DNA from 4 places in the Erwinia sp. BNK-24-b genome. Region 1 is predicted to be linked to each of the others. Evidence: predicted binding sites of a transcription regulator. Region 1 holds the regulator's gene; each other region holds the start of a gene.

The links. The regulator CRP, encoded in region 1, controls carbon source genes, mostly activating them, when cyclic AMP is high. The targets are predictions, from matches to a motif close to ATGTGANNNNNNTCACAT.
Region 2: the regulator CRP is predicted to act here: its motif matches at 1,726-1,743, upstream of ACMGGR_RS19815 (YjcB family protein).
Region 3: the regulator CRP is predicted to act here: its motif matches at 1,903-1,920, upstream of azuC (stress response protein AzuC).
Region 4: the regulator CRP is predicted to act here: its motif matches at 1,071-1,088, upstream of ACMGGR_RS04160 (nucleoside-specific channel-forming protein Tsx).

The regions. Positions count from the first base shown of each region.
Region 1 covers NZ_CP179901.1:269,427-272,784, reverse strand. The annotation lists gene ACMGGR_RS01190 (phosphoribulokinase) at 1-834, shown strand, start outside; gene crp (cAMP-activated global transcriptional regulator CRP) at 1,238-1,870, shown strand; gene ACMGGR_RS01180 (YccS/YhfK family putative transporter) at 1,928-3,358, shown strand, end outside.
Region 2 covers NZ_CP179901.1:4,293,296-4,296,653, forward strand. The annotation lists gene ACMGGR_RS19810 (diguanylate cyclase domain-containing protein) at 1-1,135, opposite strand, end outside; gene ACMGGR_RS19815 (YjcB family protein) at 1,849-2,130, shown strand; gene ACMGGR_RS19820 (ATP-grasp fold amidoligase family protein) at 2,172-3,125, opposite strand.
Region 3 covers NZ_CP179901.1:4,463,036-4,466,393, forward strand. The annotation lists gene uilS (UilS family quorum-quenching N-acyl-homoserine lactonase) at 78-929, shown strand; gene ACMGGR_RS20580 (hypothetical protein) at 1,081-1,434, shown strand; gene azuC (stress response protein AzuC) at 1,752-1,829, opposite strand; gene mntP (manganese efflux pump MntP) at 1,981-2,547, opposite strand; gene ACMGGR_RS20595 (DUF1158 family protein) at 2,886-3,128, shown strand; gene mgtA (magnesium-translocating P-type ATPase) at 3,177-3,358, opposite strand, start outside.
Region 4 covers NZ_CP179901.1:900,349-903,706, reverse strand. The annotation lists gene pmrB (two-component system sensor histidine kinase PmrB) at 1-7, shown strand, start outside; gene ACMGGR_RS04165 (DUF1543 domain-containing protein) at 284-787, opposite strand; gene ACMGGR_RS04160 (nucleoside-specific channel-forming protein Tsx) at 1,290-2,156, shown strand; gene ACMGGR_RS04155 (hypothetical protein) at 2,203-2,622, opposite strand; gene mmuM (homocysteine S-methyltransferase) at 2,728-3,358, opposite strand, start outside.

The DNA.
Region 1 (3,358 bases):
TCCAGCGGCGCAGGCACCACCACCACCAGCCTGGCCTTTCGCAAAATATTTCAACAGCTTGGCCTGCACGCCGCCGAGCTGGAAGGCGACAGCTTCCATCGCTATACCCGGCCTGAAATGGACATGGCGATCCGCAAAGCGCGGGATATGGGCCGCCATATCAGCTATTTTGGGCCTGAAGCCAACGACTTCTCCCTGCTGGAACAGACCTTTGTGGAATATGGCCGCAGCGGCAGCGGTCAGTCCAGAAAATATCTGCATACCTACGACGAGGCAGTACCGTGGAACCAGGTTCCCGGTACGTTTACGCCGTGGCAGCCGCTGCCGGAACCTACCGATGTCCTGTTTTACGAAGGACTGCACGGCGGCGTGGTGACGCCGCAGAATAACGTTTCGCAGCATGTCGATCTGCTGGTTGGCGTGGTGCCGATCGTCAATCTGGAGTGGATACAAAAAATGATCCGCGACACCAGCGAACGCGGGCACTCGCGCGAGGCGGTAATGGACTCCGTAGTGCGCTCAATGGAAGATTACATTAACTTTATTACGCCACAGTTCTCCCGTACCCATATCAACTTTCAGCGCGTGCCGACGGTGGATACCTCCAATCCCTTCGCTGCGCGTGGTATTCCCTCGCTTGATGAAAGCTTTGTCGTGATCCATTTTCAGGCGCTGGAAAATATCGATTTCCCTTATCTGCTGGCGATGCTGCAGGGCGCTTTTATTTCCCATATCAATACGCTGGTGGTGCCGGGCGGCAAAATGGGTCTGGCGATGGAGCTGATCATGGGCCCGCTGGTCAAGCGGCTGATTGAAGGCAAGAAAATTAAGTAGCGCTTCCGGCTTAAGCGCGCGGCGGCTGATGCTTACCCGGGGGTAAGGATTCTCTCAAAATGGAGAATGTTGCTGCCCGCGTTGTCGCTGTCGGTGTAACAAGTTCCTCTAATTCATTTAGTTAACTTATGAAGATGTTCTGATAACTAAAACGGCAATCGGGCAGATTTCCCGCTATGCTGAAGCGAGACAACAGAAGACACCCATGCAAAGCTGTGCTACAAACAAAGCTGAATTTCGTCAGTACTCTACAAACCAGACGAAACGGGACGACATAACGAGCCCGGCACTCAACAGAGAGCCGAATAAAATTCCTGCATTGGGAAGCGCTTGACTATTTCAACGCCTGTCAGGGAACTCTGCCCCTGTATTTAGGCACGATAACAACAGAGGATAACAGCGAATGGTTCTCGGCAAACCGCAAACAGACCCGACACTTGAATGGTTCCTGTCACATTGCCATATTCATAAGTATCCATCCAAAAGTACGCTGATCCACCAGGGTGAGAAAGCAGAAACCCTTTACTACATCGTCAAAGGCGCGGTAGCGGTGTTGATCAAGGATGAAGAAGGCAAAGAGATGATCCTTTCCTACCTCAATCAGGGCGACTTTATTGGCGAGCTTGGCCTGTTTGAAGAAGGCCAGGAGCGCAGCGCCTGGGTACGAGCGAAAACTGCCTGTGAAGTGGCTGAAATCTCTTATAAAAAGTTCCGCCAGCTGATTCAGGTCAACCCTGATATCCTGATGCGTCTTTCCTCACAGATGGCGCGTCGCCTGCAGGTAACCTCAGAGAAAGTGGGCAATTTAGCTTTCCTCGATGTGACAGGTCGCATCGCGCAAACCCTGCTAAACCTGGCTAAGCAGCCGGACGCCATGACCCATCCGGACGGCATGCAGATTAAGATTACCCGTCAGGAAATTGGTCAAATCGTTGGCTGCTCGCGTGAAACCGTTGGGCGTATCCTGAAGATGCTGGAAGATCAAAATCTGATCTCCGCTCACGGTAAAACTATCGTTGTCTACGGCACACGCTAAGCCGTTCTGAGAGTAAGGCGCAATATCGCTATTGCGCCTTTTTAGCAGATCCAGATTATGTGGCGCCGACTCATCTATCATCCCGAAGTTAACTACGCGCTGCGCCAGACGCTGGTGCTGTGCCTGCCCGTGACCGTTGGCTGGCTGCTGGGCAGTCTGCAAAATGGCCTTCTCTTCTCGCTGGTGCCTGCCTGCTGCAATATTGCCGGTCTGGACACGCCGCACAAACGCTTCTTTAAGCGCCTGCTTATCGGCGGGGGCCTGTTCGCCCTCAGCAGTTTCCTGGTGCAGTATCTGGGCGAGCATGCCGTTCCGTTGCCCGCTATCCTGTTTTTTATGGCGCTGCTGCTGGGCGTGACCGGCGAAATCAGCCCGCTACACGGCAGACTGCTGCCCGGCGCCTTAATTGCCGGGATTTTTACCCTCAGCCTTGCGGGACGCATGCCGATCTGGGAGCCGCCTTCGCTCTATATCCTGGGCACCGTCTGGTACGGCGTTTTTAACTGGTTCTGGTTCTGGCTGTGGAAAGAGCAGCCGATGCGGGAAACGCTGAGCCTGCTTTACCGCGAGCTGGCTGACTATTGCGAAGCCAAATATACGCTGCTCACCAAACTGACCGACCCGGAAAAAGCGCTGCCGCCGCTGCTGGCTCGTCAGCAAAAGGCGGTCGATCTGATTACCACCTGCTATCAGCAGATGCACATGCTCTCCGCCAGCAATGACAATCATCACAAACGGCTGACCCGTGCTTTCCAGGTAGCGCTGGATTTGCAGGAGCATATCGCCGTCAGCCTGCACCAGCCGGAAGAGGTGCAGAAGCTGGTCGAACAAAGTCATGCTGAAGCCGTGATCCGCTGGAATGCGCTGACCATCGCCGCCCGTTTGCGGGAGCTTGCTGATAATATCCTGTATCACCAGCTACCTGAGCGTTTCAGCATGGAGAAACAGCTGCGGGCGCTGGAAAAAATCGCCCGTCAGCATCCTGCCAATCCGGTGGGTAATTTTTGCGCTTATCACTTTAACCGCATCGCCCGCGTGTTACGAACCCAGCGGCCGCTCTATCAGCGCGATTTAATGGCCGACAGGCAAAAACGGCTGCCGCTGCTGCCCGCTATTAAAAGCTATCTGTCCCTGAAGTCCGCGGCGCTGCGTACCGCAGCCAGATTTGCCGTGATGCTCGCTTTCGCCAGTTCGCTGGCCCTGTTCTTTAATCTGCCCAAGCCCTACTGGATACTGATGACGGTGATGTTCGTCAGCCAGAACGGCTACAGCGCGACCAGGGTAAGGATCCAGCACCGTGCGCTGGGCACGCTTGCCGGACTGGTTATCGCCGCCCTGACGCTACGGTTTCAGGTGCCGGAATCGGCCGTGCTGCTGGTGATGCTAACGCTGACGCTGGCTGGCTATCTGGTTATTCGTAAATTTTACGGCCTGGCGATGATTGGCTTTACCGTCACGGCGGTCTATTCACTGCAGCTGCTGGCGCTG
Region 2 (3,358 bases), 800 kb from region 1:
GCGACTGGGTAACGTGGGTAGCGTCGTCCAGCCAGATAGGTTCGCGCATTGCTTCAATCAGATTTTGCGCTACGCAACCCGCCTGTTCGCCGCTGTCAATCGCCACCAGCAGTATGGCAAACTCATCGCCACCAAGCCGGGCGACCAGATCGCCTTTACGCACGCGAGCGCGCAGGCGCTGGGCGGTTGCCGTCAGCACATGATCGCCAGCCGCGTGCCCATAGCGGTCATTCACTTCCTTAAAGCGATCGCCATCAATAAAGAGTACGGCTACCCGCTCGGCAGTAAGCGGATCGCTGAGCTGCTTATGCAGTTCCTGTTCAAAGGCAGTACGGTTAGGTAAGCCGGTGAGCGCATCGTGCCGCACCTGATGGGACAGCGTATCGTTTTCACTCTGCAAATGACGCTGCCAGTCCGCCAGCTCGTCCAGCAGACTGTTAAAATCGCCGCTGAGCTTATTCAGCTCCGCAATAGAAGAAGAAGGTACGCGCAGTGAAAAAGCGCGTCTCTTACGAACTTCATGCGTAACGCAGGCGATATTCTGTAAGGCGCTAACGATGCCCGAATGCATACGGCGCGACAGATAAAAAGCCAGCGTCGCCGAAATCAGCATACTGCAACTTAGCCACGTCAGTGCCTGAAACAGATAATGCATAACGCGGCGGCCGTCGCCGGTCAGCCAGACCTGCCCCACTTCTTTCCCGTCATAATGCACCGGAATATGGACGGGTTTTGGAAATAGCCAGCGGGCAACGACCTTCGTGAACGACTGCGCGGAGCGCTCGTCGGATGCAGACCAGCTTGCCAGCACCTGATGCTGTGCATCCACTATCCTGGCCTGGCCAACCTGTGTTTCCGTACCGATATCCCCCAGGATAGCCTGTGCCGCAGTGGCATCGTGCGTAGCCACCGCATAGCCAGCACTGTAGCTGATAGTCTTTGCGACCAGCTCTGAGTTGTTCTCCGCATAGTTGCGTAGCGCCACCACGGATAACAGGGAAAGCGAGATACCGCTGAAGGTTAGCGAAACCAGGATAATGATTAAATGGATCCGCCGTAGCGATTTACGTAGCGTCGGTAGTGGTTTTTCTGTGGGTTGCGCCCTGAAGCGCTTTCCGAAATGGACATGATTCATGCATCCTCCCTTGCCAGGCAGACACAAGGAGCAATACTGAATCGGCCAGATAAGTTCTCTGCAGGCAGAGACGGCTTTTCAATCCTGAAAGCCACTGGCAAACATACAGGCCCCTGTTATCGTGCTTAAAAGTAGTCCTGCTGTCGGCCAGCGCCGAATAATGTTGGGTTACAGTCCTGTGATACGCAAAATAAAATCAGCAGAAAATAGTTATCAAAAATCCTACAACTCATCTGCATTTGGTACAACTTCCCGTTCGTGAGATTCCTCTTAAAGGATCCAGTTATTACCAAAAAGATTTATAAAATGCTTATCCGCAGGGCATTGTCAAAAATGTCAGCAGAGCAAAAATAATAAACAACTCATTCTCGATGGCTTATTAATGACAATTATTATCATTAATTGTCTCAAAAAAAATAGCCTGCCCTTTTCCGTTAAAATATCATTAACGATTACATTACTTTGTGAAAAGGTTAATTAACACAGAGGCGTAAAGCCAGCGCCTGCCAGGATTCTTTTATCTCCGCTGAACAAAAAACGTCTAAAACCGGCTTTAAAACTGTTCAATTCTCACTTTACCCGGTGCTATAATGTGACCGTCATCACACTTACCTTTGCTAACCGTTCAGATGAAAAGCATTCCTGGCCTTTTCGTCCGGTCAGATGACGTCCAATTTTCACTGCCAGGCCTGTTTTGTCGGAGTTTTAAAGATATGGGTACCTTAACCGCTAGCCTGGTGCTGATGAGATGGGAACTGGTTAGTGCAGTCATGATGTTTATTGCCAGTACGTTTAACGTAAAGTGCCGCCAGAGTAGCCGTAACGGCATGGCGTTCATTTTTACCGGTGTAGGAATAGGCATGTCATGCTGGTTTGTTACCGGCCTGCTGGGTATTACCCTGAGCGTGGATAATCTGCTTAACTTTTGGCATATCACCAAAGACGTATTTGTTGATGTGATGAGCCATACGCCAGCCGATTATCCGCTGCCTTAACAAACCGGCAAGCCGCATTCTGAAGATGCGGCTTGTTGTTTTTAGATTTTCTTTAACGCTGCTGGCAGTGCCGCCGTTTCACCACCGACGGATTTCAGCGTCTTTGGTTTACGTTCCTGCAACCACATGTCGCCCATGATCTTATCCAGTCCCTGATCCAGTCCGGTCACCATGCCTGCACCCGGCGTAAACGTCAGCTCGCCAAAGTAAATCTGCCCTTCGCTGATGTACCAGTCCACGCGAACATAATCGAAATCACTGGCCAGCTTTTTACTGAGCGCCAGCGCTTTTTCCAGCGTTTCCATATCGCCACTGATGTCGAAACCGGTATCGCGGATCTTGTAAAAGCACGATTTCAGCGTATTGACGTAGAAGTTCATCGACAGCGGTGAGTTACCGCTACGGTTATAAATCAGCTGCAAAACATATTCAAACGTGCCGTCTTTTTTGTTGAACATATGAAACTTGTAGTCAACGGCAGCAAACTTGCCGTCGCCAACATACTGTTCAACCAGGATACGCGGCTTAATATAGCGGTAGTGAATTTCACGCGCTTCATGGGAGAAATCGCGACTCAGCCACTCTTCACAGCGGCTGATTAACAGCTGCTTCTGAATGCAGTCGGGTTCTTCCAGAAAAATTTCCACCATTCCCGAACCGTGATTCGGTTTTACCACGGTGTTTTTCAACGAGCCCAGTCCCAGCAGCGTGACGGGATCGGCCGTTTCATGCAGCAGCGGGATCAGGTATTCGTCGCCGATCATCTGCGAGATATAGTCCCGCACCAGCAGCTTGTCTGACAACAGGCCGTAACGCATATAGTCGCCGGTGACAAATTTGCGATACAGGACTTTCTCATTAAACAGTTTTGGCTGGTGTATGTTTGGTAACTTTTTAAATTTATGCAGATAATAAATTCTGTCCTGGTAAGACCAGGGCATTTTTTTGAAAAGGTAAAAGATTCCTTTTCTTATTTCTGCCTTGAGTTTTAACATTTTTTACCTCATATGCAGGCTTTATAATTGTGTGTGAAAAGCTGTGTTCGGGAGCCGTACCATCATCGTGTCTTGCGTTCCGGAACAGCGACACTCTCGTCTCATTTTTACCAGTAAGCATAAAAAACCGTCAGTTGCTTTACTCCGCGGGTAAAAAAACTTACCTGCGACCTCTGTCCTGTATTACGGCTCCGGGTTCATGTCCCTGGTGCCAGGAGAAAGATGAAAACAGC
Region 3 (3,358 bases), 630 kb from region 1:
ACGCATGCTCTCATTATATAAAATCTACGGGTTTCGATCGCTTTGTCTTTTAACCCGGATAAATACAGGGAGTTTTTATGCAGCTATCCACCCATAAATTGTCTGGCGATATCGCCGTCACTATGCGTACCCCCGCCAGCAAGTCTGCACCCGCTATTATTCTTTGCCACGGATTTTGCGGCATCCAGGAAATTTTGTTACCCGCTTTTGCCGAGGAGTTTACCCGAGCGGGCTTTATTACTCTTACTTTTGACTATCGTGGTTTTGGTGCCAGCGGCGGCGAACGTGGTCGTCTGGTGCCTGCCATGCAAATCGACGATATCCTGACCGTCGTTGACTGGGCCAGCGCGCTACCCAACGTGCAGCATGTTGGCCTGTGGGGCACGTCGTTTGGCGGATGCCACGTTATGGGCGCGGCCGCGCAAAGCCCTGCCGTAAAATGCGTGGTCAGCCAGCTGGCCTTTGCCGACGGCGAAACAGTGGTCACGGGCAAAATGACGGCGGACGAAAAAGCCGGTTTTGTCGCCGCGCTGGATAAAATGGCGGAGAAAAAGGCGGCAACCGGTAAAGAGATGTTCGTTGCCATTACGCGCGTGCTGAATGACGATGAGTCAAAGACCTTTTTCGACAGTCATAAAGCGCAGTTTCCGGCGATGGATATTAAAATCCCCTTCCTGACAATACGTGAAACGCTGCATTACCAGCCGGCGGAAAATGCCCGTCAGGTTTGCTGTCCAGCGCTGGTAGTCGTCGCGGGCGCTGACAGCGTAAACCCACCGGAACAGGGTATTGCCCTGTTTGAGGCGCTAGGATCGCCCGAGAAAAAGCTGCACGTTGAGAAAAATGCAAAGCATTACGATATGTATAGCGGCAGCCACTTTGACAATATCATCGGACAGCAGATCGACTGGTTCAGGAACTGGCTGTAAATTAAGATTTTCTGTAGCCTTGCCATGCTGAGATATCGGCCGGATAAACGGAAACAATGCGGTTATCCGCTACCCTTAACGGGTAACGCAGAAAAAACTTACCGTACGACGGTACGAATTGCTGAACGACAATCCTTTAGAAGGAGCAGGTATGAAAAAAGTTATGCTGCTGCTTGCCGCTCTGGCGGCGACCAGCGCAGCGCAGGCTGCGGACTCAGACTCAGATGCAAACGATCCAGCTCAGGGTTACATCGCTAATCTTTGTACGCTGGTCACGCAGGAGAAAACCACGGGTTCGGCGGACAGCTACATTGCGAAACTGAAAGCGCTAAACGTACGTGGCCAGTCGCCTTCCGCGCAGGAGAAACCAGATTTTGATGAAGACGAAGCCAGAACCGTCGTTGCCGCCTGGCTAAACCTGAACGAAGATCAGAAAAAGCAGGCTCGCCAGAGCACGGAAGCCTGCCAGAGCGCGACGCTCGACGAGTATCAGAGCCAGGATTAATCTCTCTTTTTCCGCCCTGTTGTTTGCCAGACAAGCAACAGCGGCGGCTTTCCCGTCCTGTATAACGGCAAAATAAAGGTGCGCAGAAGAAAACAGAACGCCCGGTGAAACGGTCAGCGCAAGCGTATGACGACAAAACCGATAGCAGGCGAGAATAAATCAGGCAGACAGGGAGTAAGCATTACCAGCCAAGCAGAGAAAACATTATCAGTCAGACAGAGAGCGGGATACGAAGCGAGACGATCTACAGCGAAGCGGGAGTGATAACCATCGGTCTTTCCCTGACCGCGGCTATCGAGGGTTTCTGGCCAGCACCATTAATACATGGCGCCTGGCGGTACGTGTTTGAAGGTTTCAACATAGCTACGGAACACGTACTTAAAAATCTTTTTCATCACTTCACCTGGTTAAACTTTTATTGAAAAACGCAAAAAAATTATACAAGAAGAGCAAATTCCAGGCAAATAATTTTGAAACAGATCACAAAATCAGCGCAATTATGGCGAAAGAAACGTAAACAGAAGCTAAACGACCTGCCCACAAAAGTTACAGCAGACCCAGATGCTCTACCAGGATGCTGGTGCCAATACCAATCAGCACGACACCACCGAAAATCTCGGCCCATTTCCCCATCACCGGTCCCAGAAAGCGGCCCAGTAAAATGCCGGCTGAAGCCATAATCATGGTAGAAGCACCGATCGCCAGCGCGGTCGTTACAATATTAACCTGCAAGAAGGCCAGACCCACGCCAACCGCCATAGCATCCAGGCTGGTTGCTACCGCCGTCGTGGCCAGTACCCAAAAACCATGACGTTCCGGCGCTTCACAAACTTCATCTTTTTTACGGAAGCCCTCAACGATCATGCGCGCGCCAAGAACAAACAGCAGCGTAAAAGCAACCCAGTGATCCCATGCCATCACATAGCGGCTGGCGGCAATGCCTACGGCCCAGCCAATCAGCGGCGTCAGCGCCTCAATGACGCCAAAGATTAAGCCCGTACGCAGCGCTTCTTTCAGGCCGGGACGCTGCAGGCTTGCGCCTTTACCGATCGCGGCGGCAAAAGCGTCCATCGACATACCAAAGGCCAGGATAAGGGTTGCATATAGATTCATTGTGGTTATACCCATCTGACGGTTATCTCACCGCTCAGACATCAAAAGAGCTGTTTTAGTCGAAAAAATAAGCGCGACAGGCGCAATGTGGGTGCATCCTACCACGACATTTGAAAATAAAAAAGACAATAAAATCATGTGTTTAAGTATAGCCTTGGCTATACTTTTTAACGAATGCTAATTTCGCCTTAAAAACAGACTGAAAAACTCTAAAGGAATTACTGGTTTATCTTATTCATCCTTTCAGCTACCAGGGGATTAAGCGGCGCTATGGCTTAAGGTTGAACCCGTCAGCGGTTTACCGGAAAATGGCGGCTCCTGAGCTAAATGGAACCGCCATGAACAATCCTTTTGTGACCTTTTTAATGCCGATGAGCACGCTGATGCTGGGTTTCCTTTCCGCACTGCTGCTGCCCGCGCCCTGGTTCGGCCTTGCCCTGACCTACAAACTTATGGCGATGTTCCATCTACATGACGTCAACCAGCTTTATACGCTGGTCTTCTGCCTGTGGTTTTTGCTGCTGGGCGCGGTTGAATACTTTGTTATCCGTCTTGTTTACGTGCGCTTTTTCAAGGTGTAAAAAAGGCGGACCTGTTGTCCGCCTGAATTTATTGCCCGTTTTGCCTTTTTAAAACCACTGACCAAAACGGCGGATATAGATGTGCTTCATTCCCTGAGCCACGACGCAATAGCCAAACAGCGTTGCCACCAGCCATGGGAAGTAAGACCACGGCAGCGGCACCAGTCCGACAGTACTGCCCAACGGTGAAAACGGAATGTAGATCCCCAGCGCCATCACCAGGCCGGTCA
Region 4 (3,358 bases), 630 kb from region 1:
ATCCTGAACCTTACTTAGCTGCTGAACCAGATTTTCAGGAAAGTCAGAATAACGATAACGCTGAATATCACCGTGGCATATTCACTGGCTGGCCTTACGCGCTGCTGTTGCATGGTTCTCTCCTTATCGTGATAAGGAGAGTCTCCCGGAAAAAGATTAAGGCAACCTTAAGACGGTGCAGCCCGCATAGATTTCAGCAGGTCAGCAGGTCAGCAGGTCAGCAGGTCAGCAGGTCAGCAGGTCAGCAGGTCAGCAGGTCAGCAGGTCAGCAGGTTACGATAACTCACAGGCCAATCGGCTGATAGCCCTGCCACTCCGGGCGAAAAGGCGTTCCTTTTTCACAAGGCGTAAGATGCACGTAAAGATTGCCGACTTTATCCAGCAGCAGGCAGTCGTCCACGTCGGTCAGATTATCTTTATGCTGCTTTAACGCGCCGTTCAGCAGCGAAGCCAGCCCTTTTGCCTTTGCTTCTTTAACGCTTGTCGCCACAAAGAGATCGAAGGCGTGCAGCTCCGCCAGCGTTGAAGGATGATAAGCGCCCGCGTTAACAAAAAAGAGGCGGTTTTTATCCTTCGGCGGCGTATCGGCAAGCGTAATGCTGTAGCCATCGGCCCAGTTAATTCGCGCATAGCCATCAATATGGATCTTATCCGCGTCGCCGAACCAGGCTTCACGCAGCGCTGGCCAGGCCTCTTTCGGCTCGTTGGCGGCGACAAACTGAATGTCATGTACTTCGATATTCGATTTTCCGGCGTTGCCGCCTACATAAAACATATACAGCTGCATACTGGCTCCGTTAACTGTCGAAAAAACGGCGATCGTACAGCCTTAAAAACGATATATAAACATTTACATATCGGTATTAATGCATGCACGCCGACATCGCTCTTTTCCCGCTCAAAACATAAGAATTACTTATAGCCTGCCGTGCTTTACCCGCTGCTTTTTTCGGGGGCTGCGCTTCTACTTTGCACATATTTGCCCCTAAGCTGCCAGGCAAACGTTTACCCCGGATGAAAAACAGCCTTTGTGCGGCGACAAGCGTTACGGCGCTTAAGTTCCGCTCTTTGTGTGATCTACATCACACTTTAATTAAAGTGAAATGAAACAGAGTTTGACAACTGTGAGCGATCTCTATTTCCTTAGCAGCGGATGACGGCACACTGCTCCGGCATTCGATACGGGTGTTTTCGGTACTGAAAACCGCCTTCCTGTTCCGTTCCGGATAATGACTGATAAGACCATCGCGCGGGCTGCAGAAAATGGTCGATAAGCATGTGGTAATATAATGAAATATAAATCTCTGATGGCTGGCGCTCTGGTTGCTCTCTCTTACAGCGCTGCTTCTTTTGCTGCACCTGAACAGCCGCAGTACGTTTCCGACTGGTGGCACCAGAGCGTGAACGTCGTCGGCAGTACTCACACTCGCTTCGGGCCGCAGTTCAATAACGATGTTTATCTGGAATATGAAGCCTTTGCTAAAAAAGACTGGTTCGATTTCTATGGCTATCTGGATCTGACCAACTTCTTTGGGACCGGCAACTCTAACGCTAACGGCATTTTTGACCACGGTTCGCCGATGTTTATGGAGATTGAGCCTCGCTTCTCTATCGACAAGCTGACCAACACCGACCTGAGCATCGGGCCGATTAAAGAGTGGTATTTCGCCAACAACTATATCTACGATATGGGCCGCAACAGCAGCAGTCGCCAGAATACCTGGTATATGGGTCTGGGCACCGATATCGATACGCATACCCCGGTTAACCTGTCGCTGAACGTCTATGCCAAATACCAGTGGCAGAACTATGGCGCAGCAAACGAGAACAGCTGGGACGGCTATCGCTTCAAGGTGAAATACTTTGTGCCGCTGACTACGCTGTGGGGCGGTAATCTGAGCTACGTTGGTTTTACCAACTTTGACTGGGGTTCCGATCTGCGCGACAAGAGCGACGCTTCCCGCACCAGCAACTCTATCGCCTCCAGCCACATTCTGTCGCTGGCTTACGATAACTGGCACTACTCGGTGGTGGCGCGCTACTTCCATAACGGTGGCCAGTGGGCTGACGGCCAGGAGCTGAATTTCGGTAGCGGTGATTTTGAAGTGAAATCGACCGGCTGGGGTTACTACCTGGTGGTTGGCTACAACTTCTAATCCCGATGCTTTTCAGCCGCCGGTTCTGCGCCGGCGGCTTACGGATTTAGCTGCGCGCGCCAATCGGATTCATAATAATCTTCGCGGGCGGCGGCTCAATGTTGTACATGCCGCCGTTAAACGGATCGACCAGCAGCCAGCCCGGGAAGCCGCCAAGCGGAATATTACCCAGCAGATACCAGAGGTTAGCCTTCTCGTTCAGCGGGATGGTTTGCGGTACAAAGCCCGGCTGTTCCAGCATCAGCAGGAATTTCTTTTTGCCAAAGTAGCTGCCGTCAGATTTTGCCAGCGTCACGGTTTTTGGGGTGAACCCTTCCGCCACTGCCCTGCCCGTTTCATCCTGAACAACAAATTTTGCGCCTTGCGGCCAGCTCTGGATGGTCACATCCTGGGTCTTGTCGCCCACGATGGTTGCACATCCGCTCAAAAGCCACGCCGAAGCCAGCGCCAGTAACACGAGTCTCATAAGCTTTCCTGCCAGGTTAAATATTGAGAATAGTTTACGCAGAGTCAGGCGAGATTTATTAATCGCGCCCGATAACGAGCGCGATCGCGTAAAGCTCTGAGAGGGTTATCGGCAGCGTTGGGCAATAGCTTTAATATCGGCTGGCGTGGTGCGGCAGCAGCCGCCGATCAGTTTTGCACCAGCCGCCTGCCATTCGGCAAGGTTATCCACCAGCGTGCAGGTAGAAGCGTCGCTGTGCCAGCTTTTGCTGGCGGCATCATACTGCTCGCCAGAGTTGGGATAGACCACCAGCGGTTTTGTGCTTAACGCGGAAAACACTTTCAGCGCCGCCGTCACCTTATCCAGCGCGATGCAGTTGATGCCCAGCGCCACAACCTGAGGAACGTTGTCCAGAAAGGCGAGCACGTCGGCCAGCGGCGTCCCGTCGCTCAAATGATCGCTGTCGCGCAGCGTAAAGGAGAACCAGGCTGGGGTAGCCGGGAATTCGGCCAGCAAAGCAACCAGCGCCTCGATTTCGGCAAAAGAAGGCAGCGTCTCGCAGGCCAGCAGATCCGCGCCCGCGTCCACCAGCGCGCGAACGCGTGGCCGATGGAAGTCCATCATCTCCGCCTGCGGTAAAGAATAGTCGCCGCGGTATTCGCTGCCGTCTGCCAGATAAGCGCCATAAGGGCCGACGGAACCGGCGACCAGCAGCGGCGTGGTTTGCTTAGCGGCGGCAAGGTAATCTGCGCGCGCT